3 regions of the Peribacillus sp. FW305-BF15 genome follow, and region 1 is predicted to be linked to each of the others. Evidence: riboswitches for the same ligand, from Rfam matches in the RefSeq annotation. Region 1 holds a riboswitch; each other region holds the start of a gene.

The links. A riboswitch is a leader RNA that binds a small molecule or an ion and turns the genes downstream of it on or off. The one in region 1 is predicted to bind preQ1.
Region 2: another riboswitch for preQ1. It lies ahead of queF (preQ(1) synthase); the one in region 1 lies ahead of queC (7-cyano-7-deazaguanine synthase QueC).
Region 3: another riboswitch for preQ1. It lies ahead of AC3WLU_RS19225 (QueT transporter family protein); the one in region 1 lies ahead of queC (7-cyano-7-deazaguanine synthase QueC).

The regions. Positions count from the first base shown of each region.
Region 1 is NZ_JBYSYV010000002.1:245,970-250,227, forward strand. It holds gene pgsB (poly-gamma-glutamate synthase PgsB) at 1-762, opposite strand, end outside; gene AC3WLU_RS02805 (hypothetical protein) at 1,547-1,762, opposite strand; PreQ1 riboswitch class I at 2,392-2,434, shown strand; gene queC (7-cyano-7-deazaguanine synthase QueC) at 2,490-3,155, shown strand; gene queD (6-carboxytetrahydropterin synthase QueD) at 3,155-3,625, shown strand; gene queE (7-carboxy-7-deazaguanine synthase QueE) at 3,618-4,258, shown strand, end outside.
Region 2 is NZ_JBYSYV010000052.1:623-4,880, forward strand. It holds gene AC3WLU_RS26400 (aspartate kinase) at 15-1,361, opposite strand; gene queF (preQ(1) synthase) at 1,565-2,065, opposite strand; PreQ1 riboswitch class I at 2,170-2,215, opposite strand; gene AC3WLU_RS26410 (EamA family transporter) at 2,346-3,203, shown strand; gene AC3WLU_RS26415 (BA3454 family stress response protein) at 3,451-3,585, shown strand; gene AC3WLU_RS26420 (YfmQ family protein) at 4,052-4,258, opposite strand, start outside.
Region 3 is NZ_JBYSYV010000019.1:55,827-60,084, reverse strand. It holds gene AC3WLU_RS19235 (PAS domain S-box protein) at 1-269, opposite strand, end outside; gene AC3WLU_RS19230 (TVP38/TMEM64 family protein) at 386-1,042, opposite strand; gene AC3WLU_RS19225 (QueT transporter family protein) at 1,166-1,651, opposite strand; PreQ1 riboswitch class I at 1,658-1,702, opposite strand; gene AC3WLU_RS19220 (YbaK/EbsC family protein) at 1,875-2,396, shown strand; gene AC3WLU_RS19215 (CBS domain-containing protein) at 2,502-3,314, shown strand; gene AC3WLU_RS19210 (DUF3892 domain-containing protein) at 3,398-3,697, opposite strand; gene adhP (alcohol dehydrogenase AdhP) at 3,974-4,258, shown strand, end outside.

The DNA.
Region 1 (4,258 bases):
GATGCGATCTCCGAATTTGGTGATCCGCATGGCCCCTGGATCTGGATGTGCATTCAGCATGCCGCGGAAAGCCGTTTTTTCATCAATTCCCAAAGCTTCCGCAACGGCCAAGGCCAGTGATGCGTTATCCGGAAATACCATATAGTCGAATTCGCGTAAGAAATCTTCGGAAATTCTTGAATTATCTGCAACGATCACTTTTGTGTTGCGTTCTTTGGCGATTTGTTTGAAAAAGTCCAAATATTCACTTTCAATGGTTATTAAGTGACCATTATGGGGAATGGTAGCAGTGAAGGCTTCAGCAACCTCATCCATAGTCGGTCCCATGACATCCATATGGTCTTCCAATACATTCACGATGACCCCGATGTTTGCCTGGATCATTTTGTTTTGGAAGATTAGTTGATAGTCAGGCTGTACGGCCATGCACTCACAAACCAGTGCTTCCGTGCCTAAGTCGGCAACTTCTTTAACTACACGCCGTTGTTCTCCTATGTTGGGTCCTTCCGGGCGGCGTACAATCGGTTTTTCCTTGTCGGTAAACCAATAGATCATTCTTGCTGATGTTCCGGTTGTTTTACCTACTGTTTTGTATTTTGCTTCCTGGATCACACCTGTAATTAGACGCGTTACAGTCGATTTCCCTCGAATCCCATTCACATTCACACGTACCGGGATGGAGTCGAGACGCTTCTGATGGCGTTTTTGTTCAAAAATGCCATAGCCAAGCAAAAAGATCGCACAAATAAATATTGGTGCCATTTTTTTTTAACCTCTCTTTTTTTCAAATATTTGAATTACTGAATACACACTACATGATTTTAAACTTAATAGGCAAGAGCCAATTATTCTATCGTAATATAGTTATCAATAGCTTTTTCAAATATATGTATATTAGTGTGTAATAGTATCTAATGGGATGAATTATTTTATGAGTACAAAGATATGGCTGGAAATCGAGGGAATCGAGGTTTCATTTACACTAAATTATGGAAAGTTTAATAAAGCCCCATTTCAGTCAGAATAAACATGGTTTTATGAGCATTTGAACCTAATTCATAATGGCTATATTTGAATAATGTTTTTTTAAAAAAGTGAGGTTTATTACAGTTTGTTAATTGTTTATACCCATTGTTTGACATAAAGGTTACAATTTTTATGGATTTGTCATTCAATGTGAAATATTGCATCTAACGACTCAATTAGTTGAACTCTTTTGAATATGGACAAAGATGAGTAAAAGAACACATCTCTTTTTTTTAGTATTTTCCTCGGGAATACCCATGGGTCTATAATTGACCTTTTACCTAAAAAATGAAATGAACTAAAGTTAACCCATTTCTTTTAAAAAATACCTAGTTTCTTCTATAGATATAGTGTTTATATATGAATGAAAAATAAAAAAAGCCCAGAAGCATATCTGGGCTTTCGGCTTATATATTGTAAATGAATGGAATGGTTACGGATCTACGTTAATCATGGATGGATTTACCTTTTGTGGGTCTTGAGTTACAGCATGGGTAGCTGATAATTGAAGGAATCCAGGTTAACTTGATTTCTTTCTCTCAGAAATCTCAAGGGTGGAGTCCTTTTTACCGCCATCAATCACATAAAATCTAGGAGCTAATCTCCTTTTTTTACGTTGATTGTCAGGATTCATCTTCATATAATTTTCGTATTCTTTGCGAAAGAATTCTTCGGTTTCCCGTTGCAATGCTTTTCTTTCGTTAAAATCTGCGATGAATTTGAAAAAACGTTTCATATGAATTCCTCCTTATGGGGTTAAAAGGTCTTAGTTTAATAGTAACATATCGTTGGTGAAGTTTAACCTTTTTTTGCAATTTTGGAGTGGAAATTATGTTTTTGTGTGAATAAAGTTGTGAATGGTTTGATTCGAGAAAAAGCATGTAATGGATCCTTGCTGAGTAAGTGACCGTGCATGGTATTGAAAGGGAATGTCGGGATTTGCAGAAAGCGGGTATTGGAAGCAATGATTATTTGAGTTAAAATATTCCTTATATTCATTATACACTAAATATTCTGAAAACAAAGGAAAATATTCACTTCCAGCCGCTTTTGATAGATTTGCTTTTTTATGGTTCATTATTGTGTATAGTTATATATTCCCCGAATTTATGAAAATGAAACTTCCCTTATGTGGGAGGGAAAAAAGCAATTTCCCGCATCCGGGCTTTAATGCTTTTCAAATTATTGGACCCCTTATCGATATTTTATTCACTTTTTTTTATCGGATTTTTAATGTGATTTTTAAGTAATGAAAAGTTAACCAAATTTGCCATCAGGTCTAATGTTCACTTTATATAAACATCTTGATTTCTTATCATTTTCAAGTTACTATTGACTTGGAAAAATATAATATTCCGCGTTAAGGCGGAAGAGGTTCTAGCTACCCTCTCAAAAAAACTAAGGAGAAACAGTGCTCTATTCTTAGGGTGCTGTTTTTTTCCGTAAAAAGGAGTTTTATAGAAATGAAGAAGAAAGAAAAGGCAGTGGTTGTGTTTAGCGGAGGGCAGGACAGTACGACGTGCCTGTTTTGGGCATTGGAGAGATTTGAGGAAGTGGAAGCGGTGACGTTCGATTATAATCAGCGGCATAGCTTGGAAATCGAATGCGCTCAAAACATTGCCAAGGAATTGGGCGTGAACCATCATATCCTTGACATGTCGCTGCTGAACCAATTGGCACCGAATGCATTGACGAGAAGTGATATCGCAGTGGCGGACGGAGAAGAAGGGGAGCTGCCGTCGACGTTCGTGCCAGGGAGGAATTTGCTGTTCCTTTCGTTTGCCGGAGTGCTGGCGAGTCAGATTGGCGCTAAACATATTGTCACAGGAGTCTGTGAAACGGATTTCAGCGGATATCCTGACTGCCGCGATGTATTCATTAAATCGTTGAATGTGACCTTGAACTTATCGATGGACCAGTCATTCGTGATTGATACGCCGCTAATGTGGCTTAATAAAGAGGAAACATGGGAGCTTGCTTACCAGCTTGGCGCGTTCGACTTTGTCCGCGAAAAGACCCTGACTTGCTATAACGGAATCATCTCCGATGGCTGTGGAGATTGTCCGGCATGCAATCTGCGGAAAAAAGGGCTGGATGACTATGTAAGCAGACGGAAGGTGCTTTCATGATGTACGGTTTTAAGATAGTGGATAAACTCCAAAAAATAGATGAAGATATTCAGCGCAGCCAATTGAAGTATACAAACAAGAGGGTTCTCGTAAGTAAGGAATTCACCTTTGACGCGGCGCACCACCTGCATGACTATGAAGGGAAATGCAAGAACCTTCATGGCCACACGTATAAAGTCATTTTCGGATTGAGCGGGTATACGGATTCACGCGGGTTGATGATAGATTTTGGGGACATCAAGGATATCTGGAAAAATGAAATCGAAATCCACCTGGATCATCGTTATTTGAATGAAACCCTGCCGCTCATGAATACAACAGCTGAAAATATGGTTGTCTGGATTTATGAAAAAATGGCCGAAGCCCTTTCATTAAAAGAATATGAGGGTGCAAGAGTCGAATTTGTTCGACTGTACGAAACGCCGACAAGCTATGCCGAAGCCAGACGGGAGTGGATGGAAAGTGAGTAAACTTCCGGTTATGGAAATCTTCGGGCCGACCATCCAAGGAGAGGGAATGGTCATTGGTCAAAAAACCATGTTCGTTCGGACGGCTGGCTGCGATTATTCATGTTCCTGGTGTGATTCCGCTTTTACTTGGGATGGCACAGGTAAGGAAGATACCGTTCAGATGACTGCCGATGAAATATGGGATGAGCTGAAGCGAATTGGGGGTTCCGGTTTTTCCTTCGTGACGATATCTGGGGGAAACCCGGCCCTGCTGAAAAACCTAAACGGCTTGATAGCGATCTTACATGAAAATAAAGTGAAAATAGGGGTCGAAACACAAGGGAGCCGATGGCAGGATTGGTTTCTCGATATTGATGAACTGACTATCTCACCTAAGCCGCCGAGCTCTGGAATGGACACGGACTTTACCGTGCTTGACCAAATCATCTCGAATCTTGCCAATCGAAACCCAGAAAACCATGTTTCATTGAAGATCGTCGTCTTTAACGAGGAAGATTATCAATATGCCAAACATGTACATGGGCGTTACCCGGATATTCCTTTTTATCTGCAGGTCGGCAATGACGACAGCAGGACGGCGGATGATCGTCAATTGATCAGCGGCCTATTGAAGAAGTACGAAGAGTTAATTGA
Region 2 (4,258 bases), on a different contig from region 1:
CTAAACGGTCATACTCAAAAGAACTCGTGATATAATGCCTGAATTGCCGTCTCTTCGTTGTGCCCTTTCACACCGAACATCATGCTTACCTCCGAAGAGCCTTGATTGATCATCTCAATATTCACCTTTGCTTCAGCCAAGGCTTTTGACGCTCTTGCCGTTGTACCGACATTATGGCGCATTCCTTCCCCTACAACCATGATCAAGGCAAGATCATGTTCCACATTCACTTCATCGGCATGAAGCTCTTTCTTGATTCGGGAAATGATTTTCTTTTCGGCATCCCCTTTCATCTGGTCCTGCCTTAGAATAAGCGTCACATCATCGATGCCTGATGGAATATGCTCATATGAAACTCCATAATCCTCGAGGATGTGCAGCAGTTTCCGGCCAAAACCAACTTCCCGGTTCATCAAATATTTACTAATGTAAATACTGCAAAATCCTTTATCACTTGCAATCCCAATAACAGGCCCGTTCGTATTATCCCGTGTATTCACAATGCGGGTCCCTTGTGCCGCCGGATTGTTCGTATTTTGGATATGGACAGGTATTCCCGCCCGGAATGCAGGAATCAGCGCCTCATCATGAAATACCGAGAAACCTGCATAAGAAAGCTCACGCATCTCACGATAGGTTAGTTCCCGGATTCCCTTCGGATTGGAAACCACATTTGGATTCACCGCATAAACGGCATCCACGTCCGTAAAGTTCTCATACAAATCAGCTTTGACCCCATTAGCAAGAATCGAACCCGTAATATCGGAACCGCTTCTTGAGAAGGTTAACACATCACCATCTAACGTATATCCGAAGAATCCTGGGAATACAACGATTCCCGGCTCATCACGCAGAGCATATAACCGATCATAAGACTCTGGCAGCACCCTGGTAAATCCACCTTCATCCGTTACAATCAAGCCTGCCTTCTTCGGATTGATATACTGTGCCTCCACTCCAAGGCTTTGGAAATAACCTGCGACCAGCTTCGCATTATTATCCTCTCCACCTGCCTTCAAGGCATCCAGATAGCGCTTTGGGTTAGTTTGATCTGCATGCAGCAGCGCCATTAAATTTTCATGAATCCCTGTGATGACACTCTCGGATATATCCAACTCTTCAGCAATGCTCGCATAGCGGGATACAACATCTTCTATCAAATGCTCTCCGTTATCCCCGCGCAGCTGCTGTTCCGCAGCTTCAATCAATAAATCCGTCACCTTTATATCATCGGAATTGCGTTTTCCTGGAGCGGAAACGACCACAATCTTCCTCTCTGGATCAGAAACAACAATTTCGAATACCTTCCTCAACTGATCACCTGACGCAAGTGAACTTCCACCAAACTTTGCAACTTTCATCTCGACATCCCCTATTTTCGTAAATATTCTGTCAAAATTAACTCTCCCTATTATTACGCTTTTTCTCGAAACAATCAAGTGGAAATTCCATTATAGGAGGACATTTGTACTTTTAAAAAGGACAGAATAACAGAACCACTGATCGAAATTAGCTATAAACTAAAAAAAGACAACGGGCATATGCCCATTGTCCCTCCTATTCTTTAGCGATTATCCACGGTTTCCGGGTATAAGTCATGATTCATCAAGCGGTAATTCGCCATTTCCTCATACTTCGTACCTGGTTTCCCATAATTCGTGTAAGGGTCTATGGAAATTCCGCCCCTAGGTGTAAACTTGCCCCAGACTTCAATATATTTAGGGTCCATCAATTCGATTAAATCATTCATGATGATGTTCATGCAGTCTTCATGGAAATCACCATGATTGCGGAAGCTGAATAAGTAGAGTTTCAAAGACTTACTTTCCACCATTTTCACACTGGGAATATAGCTGATGTAAATGGTAGCAAAGTCCGGCTGGCCCGTGATTGGACATAAACTAGTGAATTCCGGGCAATTGAATTTGACGAAATAGTCCCGGTTCGGATGCTTGTTATCGAATGACTCAAGGATTTCAGGAGCATAGTCGAATGTATATTTTGTTCCTTGATTCCCAAGCAGTGTGATATCTTTTTTTAATTCTTCTTCTTTTCTTCCAGACATGAAAAGTCCTCCTAATCCCACATTTCAGGGAGATTCATAAAATGGGCCTCTATATAACAAAAACCATATCTCCTCAAAGATATGGTTGATTCGCGAAAAATATCAAAGCCATAGTTTTTTTAAGAGGGTGATGCTATGAACCTCTCCCGTTTATCGGGAAATATTTTAAAATTGTCATTGTAAATATAGAAAAAAATATCTAATCTGTCAATCATACATTTTAAATTTGGTTTGATTCCTAAGGGCATTCAGCTTAAAATGTAGAAGAAGTTTATCCTACATGAAGGAAGAGATTAAGTCAATGTGGATTTTTGCAGCACTCATCACGAGTTTATGTTTCGGAATCAATAACAGCATTTTTAAATGGAGCAGCGGAAAAGGGTATTCCAAGATACATATCCAATTTTTCTTTTATTTTTCAGCTTTTATTTTGTCCATTGTTTATGGAGTATTAATGGATGGTTTGCAGCTGAACTGGCTGTCCATCATGCTTGGTGCAGCAATTGGTGTACTGAACGCCAATGGTAACATCCAGATGGCAAGCGCCTTTGAAAAAGGTCCGGCAAGCTTGACATCTCCATTAATCGCAGCGAATGCCATATTCCCCATTCTCTGTGCAGCTTTAATTTTTCACGAACATATTTCTTCCTTGCAGTGGAGTGGAATCGCCTGCATGTTTATCGCTACATTAGTCATCCAATATACACCTAATGCAAAAGGTAATCATCAATATGTCCCATGGATGATGCACACATTACTCTCCATCTTATCTTTTGGTGTGCTCGGCATTCTTATGACGACATCAACACGTCTTCAATTAAACTCCCTTGATATCCTTGTATCAATGTATGGAGGCGGAATGCTTTATCTTCTTTCGGCTCTAGCCTTTAAAAAAGAAAAAATCAAGCTAAAGGAAGTCAAAATCGGTTCCTTAGTAGGCTTTTTAAGCATGATAGGCTATGGATGTTATTTCTTTGCGTTGAACACTGGCATCGCAAGCATCATTTTCCCTGTCGTCAGCCTGAACTGTTTGGTTGTCGTATTCGCTGGATGTTATATATTCAAGGAAAGACTAAAAAACTATCAAATTGCTGGTGTCCTTGCAGCATTAATCGGTATTATTTTAACTAAAATATGAATATAGTTCCTTTTAAAAAAACAACCTGGCTGTCATGTATACAAGCCAGGTCGTTTTTTAAAAAACCTGAAAATGGGGCATGTCAAAAAAAAAGTGTTGACACTTCACTTAAAATATCAGATAATTTTGAATATTAATTCTCACGATTTTAGCTTTTGAAATGTTTGATTATCCTTCTGCTACGGGTATAAAAGAAATAGGTACAACCACCTCATTTAATTCTGAATTAGGAAAGGAAAGATGCATAATGGTAAAAGTTACAGTAACAGTTGATTTCCAAGGAAAATCTTATCAAACTAACGTCCTTGCTAAACCGGGTACTGATCATGAAGTAATTTTACAACAAGCCCTTCATCAAGTTGAAAAACAATGGAAAGCATAAAAAAGCAGGCATCGCAATAGATACCTGCTTTTTTATTCCCTTAAATACTATCCCAAATACTTTTCATATGCACGATTAACGACCCTCTTGCAATCCCCTCCTACTTAATAACACTTTTAATTGTTTTTTTCAAAAGGCACTAAAATCAAGATGCCAGTTTGTGTACCAGAATTTTTATAATGAAAAAATATCTTTGAAATGGAATTATATTAAAAGCCTTATAAAAAAGAAGGTATTTTTAAGGCGCGTCTCAGCTGTAGACAATTTAACCGTTAATTTCCACTCCAGGCACTCGCTTTCCGCGGGCGGTCCGGGAGCCTCCCCGGTGCCTTTGCGCCCGCGGTGTCTCCCTTGGACTCGCTTTTCCCGCAGGAGTCTCGCACACCCGCTCCAATCAACTATGTTTTAACCCTTTTGTTTACAAACTCAAAGACGGTCTTTTAAGGACCGTCTTTTTAATGTTCTATTAAACTAAATTTCTTATTAATGGCATGGAACGTTCTTGGAGGCTATCGGAAAACAGACTATAAGAAATGAGCTTCTTCTTGTACTGTTTAACTACATCCACGCGGTCGCTGTAAATATATACAAATAACCTAACATCCTTTTTGCCTCTTTTAGTATCAATGACCAATGGAGTCCCACTATTATCTGGATGTAAAAACAATTCCAC
Region 3 (4,258 bases), on a different contig from region 1:
CCATCCTTGAAATTAACGAAATCCACCATTGAATTGATGAGTGTGCGCCGACGTTGTTCCGCCTCTTTTAATCGTTTGAATTCTTCCTTTTTAGCTAAATAAAGATATAGAATTAAGCCTATTGATAAAAGGAAAACAATGCCTTCCACCCTTTGGAGTTGAATGAAGACCTCTTTATTATGGATATTTGTAGTTAAAAAATAGTCGAATACGACTAATGTAAGAATCCCGGATAGGATATATATTGCTAAGATGGAGCGTTTGGACATGGAGATTCTCCCTGTTTTTAAGACATTTCAAAGGTAAAAATACATACACATTTTAACAAACTATCGGAAAAAAATATATGCAGAATCTCTAAATAAAAAAACAGGGGCCAATGTGGTCACCTGTTTTTTCTGAAGAGGGTTAGTTTCTTCTTCTTTTTTGCACGCTTATAGATCATGAAGAATAGTAAGAAGAGGAGTGCAAGAGCAGCTAGCGTATATTGGTTCATTTCAACAGATAGCAGTCCATAGGGAATCAGTGATAGGAAGAAAAAGTATATAAGGTTGCCAAGTGCCGTCGCCAATAAAAAGTCTTTGAAAGTGACGGTGCTGACTCCGGCTGCCAAGTTAATTAAGCTTGTGGGGATAAGCGGGAAAATCCTGCCTGTAAACACGTACATGAAGCCATGCTCCACTACAGATTCTTGCCACTTTTCACCAATCTTCTTTAAAAGAAGCTCCTGAAACCAGTTTCTTGCTGCATAAAAAATGAATCCTGAGGCAACAACACTTGTAAACCAACTCCATAGATAGCCATATATGAATCCGAATATCGTGACATTGATGGTTAGGAGCAAAATTAAGGGGATGATTGTAAAAGAATTTTGTACAAACATCAATACGAATGTCACAATAAATGTAAGCAAAAGATTTTCCTTCAATATGCCAATAACAGAATCCAAATCACTTTTCCAAACCAAAGTGAACAGTTCTGCATTAGAGTATATAAAAATTGCGATTACAAGTAGACCGATTATGGTCAGGACTTTTTTCAAAGGGCCACCACCATTCTTACTAATAGTTTATCATTTTCGAGTTCAATGGTGAAAAAAAAGAGCTGCCGCATCATGCAGACAGCTCTTTTCCATTATAGTGGCTTAACGGCCCGGAGATTCCTTTTAAAGCCACTTTTCAAACTGAATTCTTTTGTTCATTCCATAAATGATTGGCGCTCCAATCAAAAGGACAACGAACTCACCGACAGCTGTAGTCATCCAGCTTAGCCAGAATGGCAAGCCAAAGGCAAGGTTCAGTTCAATTGCAATTAAAAACATTGTGAACGTGAAAAAGATAATCGTAGCGACCATACGTCCTTTAATGCCTTTTATGAAACGAGACACATAAATGACAAGCAATAAGGCGAGCAGGGATTGGCCCACCCCAAAAATCAAATCATATGGCACCATCGGCGAAAAGAGCAGATTCGATATGAAGACTCCTCCAACGATACCGTAGATATACTTTTTATTGAATACAATCAGATGATTCAACATTTCCGGTACACGGAATTGGAACATCTCAAAAGCTATTGGTTTAAACACCAATGAGACCGCCACATACAAGGCAGCCAATAACCCGTTTATCACGAGTGTACGAACATTCATTTTACTCTCTCCCTAGTTTTTTATCGTGGGATGGTTACGAACCACGTGCAGGCGTTTACCCGATGTTTAATAGTAGCCCATGTAAGCTTGTTTCGTCAATTTGTAAAGAATGGTTTTAATTTATAGGTTTCCAATCAGATGAAGCAGCACAATTGGATTTTGAATTATTGCAATGAAGGATGATATTATTTCAATATGTACATAAAAAGGAGTGAATATTAATATGTCGATCGAAAGTGTCAAAAGCCATTTTAAACAATGGAATCGGGAAGGCGACGTAAAGGAGTTCGAAACATCTAGTGCCACGGTGATTGAGGCAGCGGAAACCATCGGTGTTATCCCAGCGCGGATTGCCAAGACCCTTTCCTTTAAAGGGGAAGGTGAACACGCGATTTTGGTCGTTGCCGCAGGGGACGCGAAAGTGGATAATAAGAAATTTCGTCAGACGTTCGGTTTCAAGGCACGAATGCTTTCACCTGATGAAGTGCTTGCACAGACCGGCCATGCAATCGGAGGCGTTTGCCCGTTTGGCCTGGCAAACGATTTAGCTGTTTTTCTTGATGTATCGATGAAGCGCTTCGAGTCATTGTTTCCGGCTTGCGGCAGTTCCAACTCTGCAATAGAACTTACACTCGCTGAATTATTTGAATATTCAGGTGCCAAGGATTGGGTGGATGTTTGTAAGGGGTGGGAAGAGAAGGGGAATGTGGAAACGGCAGCAGGAAATGCAGTTGATGGCATTTGATGAATGGGATGGAGTCCACTAAAGTGAACTTTATTTGGGGCCGCATTCATTTCTATTATTAAAGCGGAAAACGGGCAGAAAGTGTTCCTGATCGGAGGTTGAAAGATGTTAAATGGAAGCGAAAGAAAAAGCAATAGCAGCTATCTGAGTCTTAAAACTCTTTATGAAGAAAATATAACGGTTAAGAGCATTGCCCAGGAACTTGAGTTTTGCCATAAAAACGATCTGGCGCTGGATATCCAGAAAGCAATGAAAAAAAAGAATTTTGATATATTGGCAGTCCAAGATCAAGGGGAAATCATCGGATATATAGAAAGGCAAGAACTAGGTGAGGGAAGTATTTCTGAATATATGAGAAACTTCTCACCAAGGGAAATGGTTTCGAATTCAACCCCTTTGATCCAGCTTCTCAATATTTTTAAGAATAAGACAAGGGTGTTCGTATTAGAGAATAATTCAATTAAAATGTTGATTACCCATGCCGACCTCCAAAAGCCTCCGATCAGGATGCTGATATTTGGATATATTACCTTATTGGAAATGAGGATGAGCGATATCATCCTGGATAGATTCGGCGATGGCAGCTGGTATCCAATGATCAGCGAAGACCGTTTAGAAAAGGCAACCGAATTATATAAAAGGAGAATCGATAAAAATGAGGATATCAATATAATAGAGTGCCTGCAAATCAGTGATAAATTCGATATTATACATAAAGATAAAGAATTGAGGTACTTCTTCCAAATCCCTTCGAAAAGTAAAGGGAAGAAGGATGCGAATGCCATCCGAAAATTACGGGATAAGATTTCCCATGCTAATGAACTGGGTCTAGACATGTCATGGATGGAAATCATCGAGGTTGTCGAGTCCTGCGGCCGACTGCTCGAAATCTCTGAATCCTATCCTTATGAAAAATAAGATCCGGCTAATCATGCTGGTTCTTTTTTTTGCGCATCCAGATAGAAAAAAACTGCCCGTATCAGGCAGTCTCCCCGAAAAATTCAAAACTCCGGCAGTTGATCCAGGTTATTTTCTTTTATCCCATCGGGCTCACTCCGTAATATGTCACGTCCATATTTATGAAAGACGTCAACGTTGGCCAGGTTACCAGCTTTGGCTTCCGCAAGGGCTGAGGGGTAGTCGAGTTCGCGGCCGGAGTTCGTCTTGATGGCGATAATATTGTCCTCTTCATTTTTCCTTACGGCGATGATTTCTTCTTTTCCTGCTGCTGAATCACTTTGGTTTGCTTGCGGTGTTCCCTGCTGTTTATATGACTCATAGGCTTCTTCAAATTGGTCCATGGTTTAGACACCTCCTATTTATAGGGTGAACCATTTTTCTTGCAATATACAAACCGGATTTCGTCCAACTTGAGCCGTTAATTCGTCCAAATGGGCCGATCTTTCGGCACTTTTTTTTGTGAATGCTGTCGTCTTGGCCTTTTTGCAGTGGCATGGCACTTGCATCTTGTATAAGTAGTAGCAAGAAATAATATCCACTAGATTAAGGGAGGAATAGTAATCATGAATGTAAAACAAGGGGCAAGCACTGTAAATGCAAAACAACAGGTCAAGACAATGAAAGCGGCGGTCGTCAATGAATTTAACCAAAAACTTGAGATTAAGGAAGTACCGATTCCGGAATTGGAATATGGTGAGATATTAGTGAAAATTAAAGCCTGTGGCGTGTGTCATACCGATTTACATGCTGCACATGGTGATTGGCCGGTAAAACCCAAGCTTCCTCTTATCCCGGGACATGAGGGTGTGGGCATTATAGAAAAGGTGGCGGAAGGCGTAACTTCCTTGAAAGTGGGTGACCGTGTTGGGATCCCTTGGCTTTATTCGGCCTGCGGCGATTGT